DNA from 2 places in the Streptomyces sp. NBC_00289 genome. Region 1 is predicted to be linked to the other one. Evidence: riboswitches for the same ligand, from Rfam matches in the RefSeq annotation. Region 1 holds a riboswitch; the other holds the start of a gene.
The links. Region 1 has a riboswitch for ZMP and ZTP ahead of OG985_RS08730 (bifunctional 5,10-methylenetetrahydrofolate dehydrogenase/5,10-methenyltetrahydrofolate cyclohydrolase). Riboswitches for the same ligand answer to the same signal wherever they lie in the genome.
Positions count from the first base shown of each region.

Region 1 (7,061 bases):
GCCGGTGTTGATGGCCGCCCCGATACCCGCCATCACGCCGCACCCCAGCAGGCCCGCCACCTGCGGGGCCACGGACGGGTCGACCTTCGTGCACTGCCCGACCGCGACCAGCGTCTTCTCCGCGAACGCCCCGATGCCGAGGGCCGGGGAGAGCTCGGTGCCGTCGGTGAGGGTCATCCGCTGCGTGGCGTTGTGGGTGTCGAAGCAGTACCAGGGGCGTCCGCGCAGACAGGCCCGGCACTGTCCGCACACCGCACGCCAGTTGAGGACCACGAAGTCACCGGGCGCCACGTCGGTGACGCCCTCGCCGACCGACTCCACCACACCCGCCGCCTCATGGCCCAGCAGGAAGGGGAACTCGTCGTTGATGCCGCCCTGCTTGTAGTGCAGGTCGGTATGACAGACCCCGCAGGCCTGCACCTTCACCACGGCCTCACCGGGCCCCGGATCGGGCACGACGATCGTCTCGATCCGCACCGGTTCGTCCTTACCCGGTGCGATCACGCCGCGTACTTCCTGCGCCATCGTGCTGAACCCTTTCGTCGGCCGAAGTCCCCCTTGGCGACCCTACGCGTGACTGATCGGTAAGGGCACGGAACGCACGCGGCGGCCCGCCCCCGACCTGCCACCCGGTTCACGCGGAGCACGACGGGCCGGCACTCGCCCCGGGGCGGGACACCGTACCGGCGGACCCGGCGGGAGCGCGCCGACGTAGCCTGAGGGCTTCGCCCGACCCACGGTCCGAAGGAGCGTCGTGAGCATCGCACAGACGGAGACCGGACCACCCGCCTGGCGGCTGCTCCTCGGCTACGTACGTCCGCACCGGTGGGCCCTGCTGACCGGCGCCCTGCTCTCGCTCGTCACGGGAGCCACCGGGCTGCTGCTGCCGCTGGTGGCACGGGAGTTGATCGACGACCTGTCGCACGACCGGGCCATCACCGGCGCGTTGGTCGTCATGTCGTGTCTGGTGGTGACCAACGCGGCGCTGGGCGGGGTCGGTTCGTACGTGCTGCGGCGCACCGCCGAGTCGGTGGTGCTCGGCGCACGGCGCGCGCTGTCGTCGTACCTGCTGCGGCTGCGCATCCCGGCCGTGGACCGCAGCGAACCGGGCGACCTCATGGCGCGCATCACCTCGGACACCACCCTGCTGCGCGAGGTCACCACCGACTCGCTCGTCGGCCTCGGCACCGGCGGCCTCACGCTCGTGGCGACGGTGGTCATGATGGGGCTGGTGGACCCGGTGCTGCTGGGGGTCACGCTGGCGGTGATCCTGGGCGCGGGGACGGTACTCGGCGTGATCGTGCCGCGCATCAACCGGGCGAGCCGGCGGGCGCAGGACGCGGTCGGTGTGATGGGCGCCTCGCTGGAGCGGATCCTCGGCGCGTTGCGCACCGTGAAGGCCTCCGGCGCCGAGCACCGGGAGGAGCGCACGCTGCACGCGGCCGCCGAGGAGTCGTGGCGGCAGAGCGTGAGCGCCGCCAAGTGGTCGGCGGCGGCGGGCAACACCGCGGGACTGGCGATGCAGATCGCGTTCATCACGGTGCTCGCGGTGGGCGGGGCGCGGGTCGCGACCGGCGCGATCGAGGTGGGCACGCTGGTCGCCTTCCTGCTGTACGTCTTCTATCTCATGTCGCCGATCCAGCAGGTCGTCGGCGCGATCACGCAGTACCAGACGGGCGCCGCGGCCCTCTCCCGCATCCAGGAGGCGCTGCACCTGCCCGCCGAACCGGCGGGCGAGTCCGCGCCGTTGCCCGGCACCGGCGCGGAGCCCGCCGCCGTGGCCTTCACCGACGTCCGCTTCCGGTACGCCGACGACCTGCCGTACGTCCATCACGGGGTGACCTTCGACGTGCCCGCGCGGGGCATGACGGCCTTCGTCGGACCGTCCGGCGCGGGCAAGACGACGGTCTTCTCCCTCATCGAGCGGTTCTACGACCCGGAATCCGGGGCGATCACACTCGACGGGCGCGACGTCGTGGACTGGGACCTGCCCGGGCTGCGTTCCGCGATCGGATACGTGGAGCAGGACGCGCCGGTCCTGTCGGGCTCGCTGCGCGACAACCTGCTGCTGGGCAACCCGGACGCGGACGAGGACGCGGTCGCCGGGGTACTGAGGACGACCCGTCTCGACGGCCTGGTGGCCCGGCTGCCGGGCGGCCTGGGCACCCTGGTCGGGCACCGCGGCACCAAGCTGTCGGGCGGTGAGCGCCAGCGGGTCGCCATCGCCCGCGCCCTGCTGCGCCGCCCGCGGCTGCTGCTGCTCGACGAGGCCACCTCGCAGCTGGACGCGGTGAACGAGGCGGCGCTGCGCGACACGGTCGCCGACGTGGCCCGGACGACGACCGTCCTCGTCGTCGCCCACCGGCTGTCCACGGTGACCATGGCCGACCGGATCGTGGTGATGGACGCGGGGCGGGTACGCGCGGTCGGCACCCATCGCGAACTGGTGGCCGCCGACCCGCTGTACGCCGAGCTCGCGGCGACCCAGTTCCTGGCCACGGCCGGCTGACCGGCCCCAGCGCACCCCGGACGCGTTCGAGGGCCGCCCGTTTCGGGGCGGCCCTCGATGTGCTGCGAACCGGCCGTCGTCACCCGAGGGTGAGGAGCCCGCTGACCGGTGCGACCAGGTCCGTGAGCTGGCGCAGGTGGCCGAACTCGCGGAGGTCGTCGACCTTGTTCAGCTGGGCCAGCTGCTGGGAGACCCGCGGGGTCGCGGCCTGGTGCTCGGCCGGCATGCCGCTCGCGGCAAGCGAGTCGAGGGTGGCGATCGGGTTCAGCTGTCCCGTGGCGGGGGCCGGAGCGGCGGCGTTCGCGAGCGGCGCGGCGAGGCCGGTGACACCGACGGCGAGACCGACGGCTGCGACGATACGTCGAGTTGAGATCATGCACTGCGCAACGCCGGCGGGTCCGCCGCGGACACGGGCACCCCGTACCGCTCACCCGTCAGGCGGAGCGGACCGGCTGCGCTTGCCGAGCCCGCCGGGGCGGAGGAGTCTCGGAGGAGGGGTCTTTCGCGGCCCGCTCCCCAGCGGGGCGCGGCCCCTCGAAGGAGGTCATCATGGGCACCGCGGCAGGCCCCGGCTTCGACACCGAAGCCCTGCGCCGGGGCATCGAAGGACACACTGCGGCGACTCTTCTGTCGCTCTACGCGGACGACGCGGAGATCCGGGTCGTGGACCGCAACACCCAGCCGAGCAAACCCATGGTCCTGCAGGGCCGTGACGAGATCGGCAAGATGCTCGAGGACGTCTACAAGCGCGACATGACGCACAAGATGGAGAACTGCGTCGTGCAGGGCGACAGCGTCGCCTTCACCGAGTCCTGTCTGTACCCGGACGGGGTCCGTGTCCTCGCCGAGTCGATGATGTCGCTGCGCGACGGCAAGATCGTCCAGCAGACCATGATCCAGGCATGGGACGAGTAGGGAGGATACTGCCGAGGGTCCAGATCACGTCCCGGTTGACCTGGACCTTCTCGGCGCGGGCCCAGCTGGGGAGGGCTCGTCCGACCCCCTTCCCGCGGCCACGACCGCTTCGCGCGGGTCTGCCGGTGTCCGTCTTCCTGTTGCGCTCGCTGGTCCGGGGAGCACGCTCCCGCCCCCTCCCTCCACCACCACGTCCGGTCCGCCCCCGGCACCCCCGCCGTCACCGTCACCGCCGAGCCTGACGGTCACCCACCGCCGACCGGCCCGCTCGCGCACACGCCGAACCAGTCCGGCTCCGTCCTGGGGTCGAGCCCCGCCGACAGGAGCTCCGCGCACTCGCCGCCGGCCCGCCCGGCACGGCCGAGCAGGCGCAGCGGCGCCGTCCGAGCGGAGAGCGCCCCGACGCCAAGCCCCGGACACCCGCACGCGCACCCGTCCGGCCCTGGCCGCGGCCGAAGTCGCCCTGAACCGGGGCTGTTTCGGCCCCGGCGAGCACTGCGGGCACGCGCATCGCGACGACGGAGCAGGCGAAGCACCACACGTACCGGTCGGCCGCGCGGCCGACCGGTCTCACCGCCCCGTACAGCAGTCCCGCCGCACAGGAACCGGTCGCCTGGCGGCCTGACATCGCCACGGCGACCGTCGTCGCCTCACGGTCGGCACACTCCGAGCGAGCTCACGGGGTCCGGAGCGGTCCGACGGCTCCGGACTATGCGCGGGGTCCTCGGCCGTTCGAGACCGCCCGCCCCGGTCGTACGCCCTGCGGGGTGCCTGCCGATGAGCAGGACGGGGCCGGTACGGCCCGCGAAGGCCGCGACCAGCCGCGGCAGCCACCCGCAGGTGCCGTAGCGCTTAGGCTGGACTGAGGCCGTGACTGGCGCTGAGGTGGAGCACCACCGGGGAGCGGCCCACGCAGAGTCGATGCCGTGCGCCTGGGCGATCCGTAACCAGCTCAGGAGTGGATCATGTCCCAGGCCCGGCTCATGGACGGCACCGCGCTCGCCCGCCGCATCGTGGCGGACACCGCCGAGCGGGCGGCCGGCCTCACCCGGCGGACGGGCACGGCGCCCTGCCTCGCCACGGTGCTGGTCGGCGAGGACCCCGCGTCGGTCACGTACGTCCGCATGAAGCAGAACCGTTCCCGCAAGGCGGGCATCGAGTCGCGGCACGTGAAACTGCCCGCCGCAACGACCACCGCGGAACTGGTCGGCACCTTGCGGTCCCTGTCGCAGGACCCCGAGGTGCACGGCATCCTGCTGCAGCACCCGATGGGCCCGCACATCGACGAGCGGGCCGCGTTCGAGGCGATCGCGCCCGAGAAGGACGTCGACGGCGTCACGTTCGCCTCGTTCGCGACGATGAGCTTCGGTCTGCCGGGCTTCGTCTCCTGCACACCCGGCGGCATCATGCGGCTGCTCGACGCGTACGAGGTCGACCCGGCCGGTAAGCGGGCCGTGGTGGTGGGCCGCAGCGCGATTCTCGGCAAGCCGGCCGGGATGCTGCTGCTGGCCCGCGACGCGACCGTGACGTACTGCCACTCCCGAACCCGTGACCTCTCCGCGGTGGTGCGCGAGGCGGACATCGTGGTCGCCGCGGTGGGTCGGCCGCGGCTGATCCGTGGCCAGGACGTGAAGCCCGGCGCGGTCGTGGTGGACGCGGGCTACAACCCCGGGAACGTCGGCGACGTCGACTTCGACTCGGCCGTGGAGCGGGCTTCCCTGATCACCCCGGTGCCGGGCGGTGTCGGTCCGATGACGATCGCGACGCTCCTGGAGCAGACGGTCGAGGCCGCGGGCCGGCAGCTCGGGGTGACAGTGACGGGCGGGGTCTGATCACCGGGGGGTGATCAGACAGGCGTGGTCGTACCGGCATGGTCGTACCGGCATGATCAGACGGGTGTGATCAGACGGGTGTGATCAGCGCATCCAGGCGCTGTACTCCATCACGTCACCGGCTTCGAGGCCGAACTCGGGCTCGGCCACTGTCGCGGTGGATTCCAGGCCGAGGACGGCACCGGTGGCCGGGTCCATGATCAGCATGCGTCGGAAACCGGCGCCCTTGTACACGTACGCCTGCCCGCCGCGCCCGAGCCGGTCGGTCACCCGGCCGACCGGGCGCAGCCCCTCGGTGTCCGCGAGCAGCCGCGCGAGCGTCGCGGACTCGCGGGCGCCGAGGGTCCAGTTGTCGAGCAGGAGGCCGACGGCGTCGAGGAGTTCGTTGGTGGACGGCCTGGTGTGGCGGTACGCGGCCTCCTGAAGATAGGCGCGCAGCTGGGCGACGTCGTGCGGCGGCGGTGACTCGGGGGGTGCGTCGCTCCAGCTCGGGGGGTAGGTCTGCCGGCTGATGACGTGGCCGTCCTCTACCAGGTGCGGGGAGTCGTCCGCGTCGCTGAGGACGGGGCGGCCGGGGTGCCGGGGGTCGGTCGCGACGACGACCTCCGTGTGGCTGTCGTCGGCGTGCCAGCGCACGACGCGCTCCTCGGGGAGGGTGATCGGGGGCTTGTCCTCGCTCATGCCCATGCTCCAGGACTGCACGTGCGTGCCCTTGCTCAGGCTCGGCGAGCCGTCGGCCGCGGCCGCCTCCGCCCGGTCGGCCAGCAGCTTCAGGGGCACGGAGGTGGAATCGGCCTGGACGACCAGGGGGCGGGGTGCGGCGACGGCGGGCGGGGTGCCGGGGCCGCTGACGACGAGGGTCAGCGTGACGGTGGAGACGACCGCCGCGGCCACGAGTCCCCAGGCCAGCCGTGCCCTGTGACCACGGGCGGCGAGGTGCGGGGGCCGGACACGCGGGACGCTCCGCCACGCCGTGCGGGGCGAGGGGCGCCTGTGCAACAGTTCGTCGAGGTGCCGCTCGGCCCGGTGATTCAGCGGTCCGTCACCGAAGTGGGGGCCGTCGGCCGGCACCGGGTCGGCGCGGCGCAGGAGTTCGAGTTCGAGTTCGTCAGCCATGGTCGTGCTCCTTCGTGGCTGTCCCACTGGTGGCGGCTGCGGGGCGCATACGGTCTATCTCGGCTCTCAGCCGGCCCCTGGCCCGGTGCAGCCGCATCGACGCCGCCCGCTGTCCGCAGCCGAGGGCGACGGCGATCTCCTCGATCCCGAGTTCCTCCCAGGCCGTCAGGCGCAGCACCTCCTGGTCGGCCGGGGAGAGCCGGGCGAGAGCGTCGTGCACCCAGCCGCCCGGTGTGTCGGCGTCCGGGCCCGCCGCGATGTGCCGGCCGTGCGCGGTGTCGTCGTTGCCCAGCCGGTCGACGAGCCGGCGCAGGCGACCGTGGCCGCGTACGGCGTTGGACAGGCAGTTGCGTGCCACGCCGTACAGCCAGGGCAGCGGGGACGGCGGCAGGTCGGCCCGGCGGCGCCAGGCGACCGTGAACACCTCCGCCACCACCTCCTCGACCTCGCTCGTCCGTCCGCCCAGCCGTCGCGCGACGTAGCGGCTGACCGCCCAGTAGTGCTCGCGATAGGCAGCGGCGAAGATCTCGTCGTTGCTCATGTTCCGTTCGTGTCCGGCACCCGTCCGATCGTCACAGCCGTCCGCCGTGATTCACCTCGCATCCCCGAAGTGTGACGTCCCCGCCGGGCGCGGACACAGGCGGGGCGTGAGAGATCTCAACGTCAAGAGCATCAAGTGGCTGACGACC
Region 1 is NZ_CP108046.1:1,818,526-1,825,586, forward strand. Features, by position in the region: gene OG985_RS08710 (S-(hydroxymethyl)mycothiol dehydrogenase) at 1-525, opposite strand, end outside; gene OG985_RS08715 (ABC transporter ATP-binding protein) at 755-2,509, shown strand; gene OG985_RS08720 (hypothetical protein) at 2,589-2,885, opposite strand; gene OG985_RS08725 (nuclear transport factor 2 family protein) at 3,059-3,424, shown strand; ZMP/ZTP riboswitch at 4,285-4,369, shown strand; gene OG985_RS08730 (bifunctional 5,10-methylenetetrahydrofolate dehydrogenase/5,10-methenyltetrahydrofolate cyclohydrolase) at 4,390-5,256, shown strand; gene OG985_RS08735 (CU044_5270 family protein) at 5,341-6,372, opposite strand; gene OG985_RS08740 (RNA polymerase sigma factor) at 6,365-6,913, opposite strand; gene ctaD (cytochrome c oxidase subunit I) at 7,020-7,061, shown strand, end outside.

Region 2 (7,061 bases), 2.4 Mb from region 1:
GCCTCGCGGCCCGGCACCACGTGATAGGCCACGGTGACGGTGACGGGATTACTGGTCACGCCGACGAGTACGGAATGAAGACCCGGCGCGTTCAAAGATTCAACGAAGTTTTCCGGCTGTCCGGAACGTTACTTTTCAGAGACTTTCCGACCGCTTGACCTCTTCTGTCGAGCGATACCCGGGGTAACTTCTACGGAATTCCAGGAAGCGCTTGCCGGAGTCGCCGAGAAAGTTGCACGATCGCTCTCCGGCTCTGAATGGAGTATCCATGCCCAGGTACGACTGGAATCTGACCGACGAGGGAATCGACCGGGCCCGTTCCGCGATCGAACCCGCGCGAAAAGAAGTCACCGCCCACCCGATCTACCAACGGATAACCGACCGGGAACACCTCGCGGCTTTCATGTCGCACCACGTGTTCGCGGTATGGGACTTCATGTCCCTGCTCAAGTCACTGCAACGGGAACTCACCTGTGTCGACGTGCCCTGGGTGCCGCGCGGTTCGGAGGTCAGCCGACGGCTCATCAACGACATCGTGCTGGTCGAGGAGAGCGACGAGCTGAACGGCGGCTTCACCAGCCACTTCGAGCTGTACCGGGCCGGCATGGCCGAGGCGGAGGCCGACACGACCAGGATCGACACGTTCCTCGCACTCGTCGGGGAGGGGCACGACGTGTCGTCGGCGCTGCGTGTCGCCCAGGTCCCCGCCCCCGCCGCCGAGTTCGTGCGCACGACCTTCGGGATCATCGCCGACCGGCCCCTGCACTGCCGGGCGGCCGCCTTCGCCTTCTCCCGCGAGGACCTCATCCCGGACATGTTCGACCAGGTGATCAAGAAGGAGGGCACCGCACGGTTCCCGCTCTTCCGCGACTACCTGGCCCGCCATATCGAGGTCGACGGCGAGGAGCACACCCCCATGGCCATGCAGATGGTCGCCGACCTCTGCGGCACGGACGACACCCGCTGGCAGGAGGCCGTCGAGACGGCGACCCTCGCGCTGGAAGCGAGGTCCCGCCTGTGGGACGGCATCACGGAGACGATGGAGGGGTTGGAGACGAAGGCGGGGACAAAGGTGGGGGCGAAGGCGACGGGCTGACGAGGGTGTCGTCGTCCGAGGGCACCTCGGCCGGAATCTCCCCGAACCGCGCCAACGCCAACGCCCCCACCACGGCCACGGCGAAACCCAGCAGGGCCAGCCACTCCAGCCCCTCCCGCGTACGGTCGCCCAGCCACACCACGCCCACCGCCGCCGGCCCGATCGTCTCCCCGATCACCATCCCGGCCGTGGCCGTCGTCACCGAGCCGCGCTGGAGCGCCGAGGTGAGCAGCAGGAACGCCGCGCCGCCGCCCAGGAGCAGCGCGTACGTCGCCGGATTGGTGAGCAGCGCGCCGGGTGACACGTCGTCGATGAGCCGGACCGCCACCTCCACCACCCCGAACCCGAACCCGGCGCCCAGCCCGAGGGCGAGTGGCCGCCCCCGCTCCGGCAGCCGCCCGCCGAGCGCGCCCAGGGCCAGCACACCGGCCGCCGTGGCGAGCATCGCGTACTTCAGCGCCGTCGGCCCGGTCCGTTCCCCTTCCGTCCCGGACGCCAGCGCCAGCATCCCGAGCCCGGCGCACACCACGATCACGGCGCCCCACTCGGCACGGCTCAACCGGACCTTGAGCAGCCGCGCCGCGACGACCGCGGTCACCGCGAGACTGGAGGCCAGGGCCGCGCCCACGGCGTAGATCGGGATCGACCGCAGCGCGGCGACCTGGAGTACGAAGCCTGCCCCGTCCAGCGCGAGCCCGGCCAGATACCGCCACTGCCGCAACGCGCGCAGCAGCAGCGCCGCGTCCCCGCCCCCTTCACCCGCGTCCGCCGTACGTGTGGCGACCGCCTGCAACACCGTCGCCGTTCCGAAGCAGACCGCGGCACCAAGCGCGCACACCATTCCAAAGAGCACGAAGCGACTGTAGGGGAGGGGCTCACGGTCGGGATGCGTCTGTGACGCTCTCGCCGATCTTTGTGCTGTCCGCCGGACAATCGCGGTGAGGCGATCGCGGTGAGGACCTGATGGCTGTGACCCACCTCGAGGAGACGGCGGAGCAGGCGGGCCGTGGCGACCTCGACAGCCTGGCCAACGGCGGCGGCACAAGCGCCTCCTGCTGTCACCACCGCCCCCTCCTTCCGTCCCTTTCGCATCGTGGACGCCAACCTGCGGCCTGCGGCGCACCCGGTAGGCTGACCAGCGGGCCGTGACTGGCGCGCTGGGATGGGACAGACCATCGGGGAGCGGCCCGGGAACCAGCTAGTGCCGTGCGCCTGGGCCGAACCGTGAACGCTGAACGCCACGCCGTCCGGAGGCCGACATGTCAGAGCAGCAGCCCCTCTCCACCGAGTCCACCGCCTTCCGAGCCGCCCTCGACGTGATCCGCGCCGTCGAGCCGCGCGTCGCCGAGGCCATCGGCCAAGAGGTCGCCGACCAGCGCGAGATGCTCAAGCTGATCGCCTCCGAGAACTACGCCTCCCCGGCCACCCTCCTCGCGATGGGCAACTGGTTCAGCGACAAGTACGCCGAGGGCACCATCGGCCGCCGCTTCTACGCCGGTTGTCGCAACGTCGACACGGTCGAAGCCCTCGCCGCCGAACACGCCCGGGAACTGTTCGGCGCCCGCCACGCCTACGTCCAGCCGCACTCCGGCATCGACGCCAACCTCGTCGCCTTCTGGTCCGTCCTCGCTCAGCGCGTCGAGGTCCCCGCCCTGGAGAAGGCCGGCGTCCGTCAGGTCAACGACCTCTCCGACGCCGACTGGGCCGAACTGCGCCAGGCCTTCGGCAACCAGCGCATGCTGGGCATGTCGCTGGACGCCGGCGGCCACCTCACCCACGGCTTCCGCCCGAACATCTCCGGCAAGATGTTCGACCAGCGCTCCTACGGCACCGATTCCGCCACCGGCCTCCTCGACTACGAGGCCCTGCGCGCCACCGCCCGCGACTTCAAGCCGCTCATCATCGTCGCCGGCTACTCCGCCTACCCCCGTCTCGTGAACTTCCGCATCATGCGCGAGATCGCCGACGAGGTGGGCGCCACGCTCATGGTCGACATGGCCCACTTCGCGGGTCTCGTCGCCGGCAAGGTCCTCACCGGCGACTTCGATCCCGTACCGCACGCCCAGATCGTCACCACCACCACCCACAAGTCGCTGCGCGGCCCGCGCGGCGGCATGGTCCTGTGCGACGACTCCCTCAAGGACCAGGTCGACCGCGGCTGCCCGATGGTTCTCGGCGGTCCGCTCCCGCACGTCATGGCCGCCAAGGCGGTGGCTCTGGCGGAGGCCCGCCAGGACTCCTTCCGCGGCTACGCCCAGCGCATCGTGGACAACTCCCGCGCTCTCGCCGAGGGCCTGATGCGCCGAGGCGCCACGCTCGTCACCGGCGGCACCGACAACCACCTCAACCTGATCGACGTCACCTCCTCCTACGGACTCACCGGCCGCCAGGCGGAGGCCGCGCTGCTCGAGTCCGGCATCGTCACCAACCGCAACGCCATCCCGGCCGACCCGAACGGTGCCTGGTACACCTCCGGCATCCGCATCGGCACGCCGGCCCTCACCACCCGTGGTCTCGGCACCGCCGAGATGGACGAGGTCGCGAGCCTCATCGACCGCGTCCTGACCACCACGGAGCCCGGCACGACGAGCAAGGGTGCTCCCTCCAAGGCCCAGCACATCCTCGACCCGAAGATCGCGGACGAGATCTCCCGCCGCGCCACCGACCTCGTGGCCGGCTTCCCGCTCTACCCGGAGATCGACCTCGGCTGACACGCCGACCGGGCCTGCGTCCGGTCCGGCCCGGTCCGGGTTCCTCCAGCGGCGGTTCGGCTTCGGCCGGGCCGCCGTGTCCGCCCCGAGCCCGCCTCCTTCCCGAACTCCCGCCGCAGCTCATATGTCGCGAAGTTCCTGCCGGGGGCCCGCCGAGTCCTTCCGCCTCCAACGGTCCGGCCGGACCTGCAAGGCGAACGGGCGCAGCAGCAGTGCCAGCACGGCCCCGGCCGCCATGCCCGGCAACGCCCACCACCAGTCCGTGCCGTCGTCCGTCCTGTCGCCTGCTCCCGGAGCGCCGGCCCGCACCGAGCCCGTCCTCGTGTCGGTGGTGGCGGGGCCCGGGGTCTCCGCCGCGTCAGGTGCGTCCGCCGCGTCCGACTGCCAAGGTGCCGGGAAGATGCCCGTGTAGCCCTCACCCGAGGCCTTGCCGGTGACCCCCAGCCTCTTGAGCAGCGAGCTCAGCCGGCCCGGCTGCTCGGCGCGGTGCCAGTAGCCGTTGAGGTTCTCGGGCACGTTCGCGGCCGTGTGGATCCAGACCCACGGCGGCTCGGACTCGACGGCGAAGACCCGGTCGATCCGCCAGGGCGATATGTCGTGCGCCAGCCAGGTGACGTTGATCTGGCGCGCACGGTCCAGATCGGGCCTTTTCGGTTGCTCCGTCGAACCCGTCTCCGCGGGGCCCAGCAGCCGCTCCAGCTCTCTGTAGTCCGCGTCGGAGTAGTACAGCGCGGAGGCCTCCCCGGCGGCCGGCGAGGTGATCAGCACACTCGTCGGACCGCCCGCCGAAGCCGACGACGCACCCCACACCATCAGCGTGCACACCACCGCCAACGCTCCTGTCAGAGCACCCAGTTCACGAACCCAGCCCCTCCACCCGCGCATCCCATCCCCCAGCCGGTAGGTCCCGTGCGGCCCGCTCACGCGCCGCGTGTCACTTCTGGTACACCGCCCGGCCCGCCGGGGTTCCCACCCCGCCCGCACTATCTCGAGGACTTCTCCGGCCACTGTCCGAGAGACTTCGCGATCTCCACCGCGCGCCCCTTCGACGCCACGCCCTCCAGCCGGAGCACCAGGCTCCCCCCGCCGTCGGCCGCGTCGTGGGGCCACAGCAACGTCGGCCCGGCCGGGCGCTCCGACCGTGTGAAGCGGTTCCCCTCCGCGTCCACCAGCCAGAAGCTCAGCAGGTGCGGTCGCGGGAACCACAGTGCCGAGTCCGGCACGCCGCTGTCCGTGGTGCCGGAGTCCAGCACGAGCCACTCCGGCTGCTCGGCCACCGTCTTGGTGAAGCTGACGTCCAGGCGGGCGGGGTACTCGTCGAGCCGGATCGTGTGTCCGTGGTCGCGCCAGCACAGGCTCACCAGGAAGCGTCCTCGCGGTGCGCCGGTCACCGTGACCGTGTCCGGCGTGCCGAGCGCGCCGGGCACCAGCGGCTCGAACCCGGCCCGGCCGCCTGCCTGCGCGAGGGAGACCGAGCGTCCGCAGCCGGGCACCTCGGACCCCGGCGAGGGCACCGCCGACGGGTCGTAACGGATCTCGACCCCGCCGAAGTCGAACCAGTCGACGACCGCGGCCCGCACCGGAGGCGTGAGGACGAGGACCGTCAGCACTCCGCACAGCCCCGCGGTCAGGGATCGCCACCGCGTCCGCGTCCAGCGCCGCACCGCCCGCAGCCGCTCGACCGCCGACGGCGGCTCGACCACCGGGACCGGAACCCGCTCGGCGAGTATCCGCTCCAGCACCTGTTCCACCATCGACTCGGCCCCGGCTCCGCCCGGCGCGTCCAGCGAGCGCCCGAGCGCCCGCAACTCCTCGGGCAGCCGGCCCCCGGCCTCCCGCGAACGCCCACCGGCGATGCCGGGCCCACCGCCACGCCCACCGGGACGGGGTTCGGGACCAGGGCCGAGCACGCCCCCCGCGCTGTCCTCGCCGTCGTACGCGTCGCGCTCGTCACTCACGCTCGTCACCCCCTTCCCAAGGTTCGAGGCCCGGCAGCAGCCGGCTCAGCTTTCGCAGCGCGCGGTTGAGCCGGGACTTCACCGTGCCGCGTGGCCAGCCCAGGGCCTGGGCCGTCTCCGGCTCGTCCATCTCCAGGAGATAGCGGTAGGTGACGACCAGACGGTGTTCCGCGCTCAGCTTCTCCAGGGCCGCGAGCAGCGCCGTGCGGCGCTCCGACTTCAGGGTGGCCGTCGCGGGGTCCGTCGCCTCCGGTATCAGCGGCTCCGCCTCCGCGAAGGCCGCCTCACGGCCGGCGAGCGTGCGCTGACGGGCCGCCGTCCGCACTGTGTTCCTCGTCTCATTGGCGACGATCGAAAGCAGCCACGGCTTGAACGCCGCGCCCGCCCGGAACCGCCCCAGCGAGCAGTAGGCCTTGACGAAGGCCTGCTGCACCACGTCCTCCGCGTCCGCACCCGCTCCGAGCGCCGCGGCCGCCCGCAGTGCGATGCCCGTGTGGGCCCGCACCAGCTCCGCGTACGCCTCCGGCTCTCCGGCGCGTACGCGTGCGATCACCGCGGCCTCATCGACGATGCGGCCCCCCTCCCGCGTCCTCACACCCTTGTTACACCGCCGAAGGGGTATCGGTTCCCACCTGTCCCGGATCAGTTCCGGACCGCACCCCGGGACCTGAGAGAATGGTGAGCATGGCCTCTGACCGCCCACCCGTCGCCCACCGCCACCCCCAGGCGAATGGCTCCGCCATGCAGCGTCGCCCGCGAGTGCTCTCCGGAATCCAGCCCACCGCGGGCTCGTTCCACCTCGGCAACTACCTCGGCGCCGTCCGCCAGTGGGTGGCCCTGCAGGAGTCCCACGACGCGTTCTACATGGTCGTCGACCTGCACGCGATCACGATCCCGCAGGACCCGGCGGAGCTGCGCGCGAACACCCGGCTGGCCGCCGCCCAGCTCCTCGCGGCCGGCCTCGACCCGGAGCGCTGCACGCTCTTCGTCCAGAGCCACGTCCCCGAGCACGCCCAGCTCGCCTGGGTCATGAACTGCCTCACCGGCTTCGGTGAGGCGTCGCGCATGACCCAGTTCAAGGACAAGTCCGCCAAGCAGGGCGCCGACCGCGCCTCGGTCGGCCTGTTCACGTACCCGGTCCTCCAGGTCGCGGACATCCTGCTGTACCAGGCCAACGAGGTCCCCGTCGGCGAGGACCAGCGCCAGCACATCGAGCTCACCCGTGACCTCGCCGAGCGCTTCAACGGCCGCTTCGGCCAGACGTTCACCGTCCCCAAGCCGTACATCCTCAGGGAG
Region 2 is NZ_CP108046.1:4,233,004-4,240,064, reverse strand. Features, by position in the region: gene OG985_RS19210 (hypothetical protein) at 1-59, opposite strand, end outside; gene OG985_RS19205 (DUF3050 domain-containing protein) at 269-1,096, shown strand; gene OG985_RS19200 (DMT family transporter) at 1,029-1,937, opposite strand; ZMP/ZTP riboswitch at 2,232-2,321, shown strand; gene OG985_RS19195 (glycine hydroxymethyltransferase) at 2,356-3,807, shown strand; gene OG985_RS19190 (hypothetical protein) at 3,928-4,632, opposite strand; gene OG985_RS19185 (hypothetical protein) at 4,791-5,717, opposite strand; gene OG985_RS19180 (RNA polymerase sigma factor) at 5,758-6,318, opposite strand; gene trpS (tryptophan--tRNA ligase) at 6,507-7,061, shown strand, end outside.
Region 2: linked by a shared signal. The riboswitch ahead of OG985_RS19195 (glycine hydroxymethyltransferase) and the one ahead of OG985_RS08730 (bifunctional 5,10-methylenetetrahydrofolate dehydrogenase/5,10-methenyltetrahydrofolate cyclohydrolase) in region 1 are both predicted to bind ZMP and ZTP.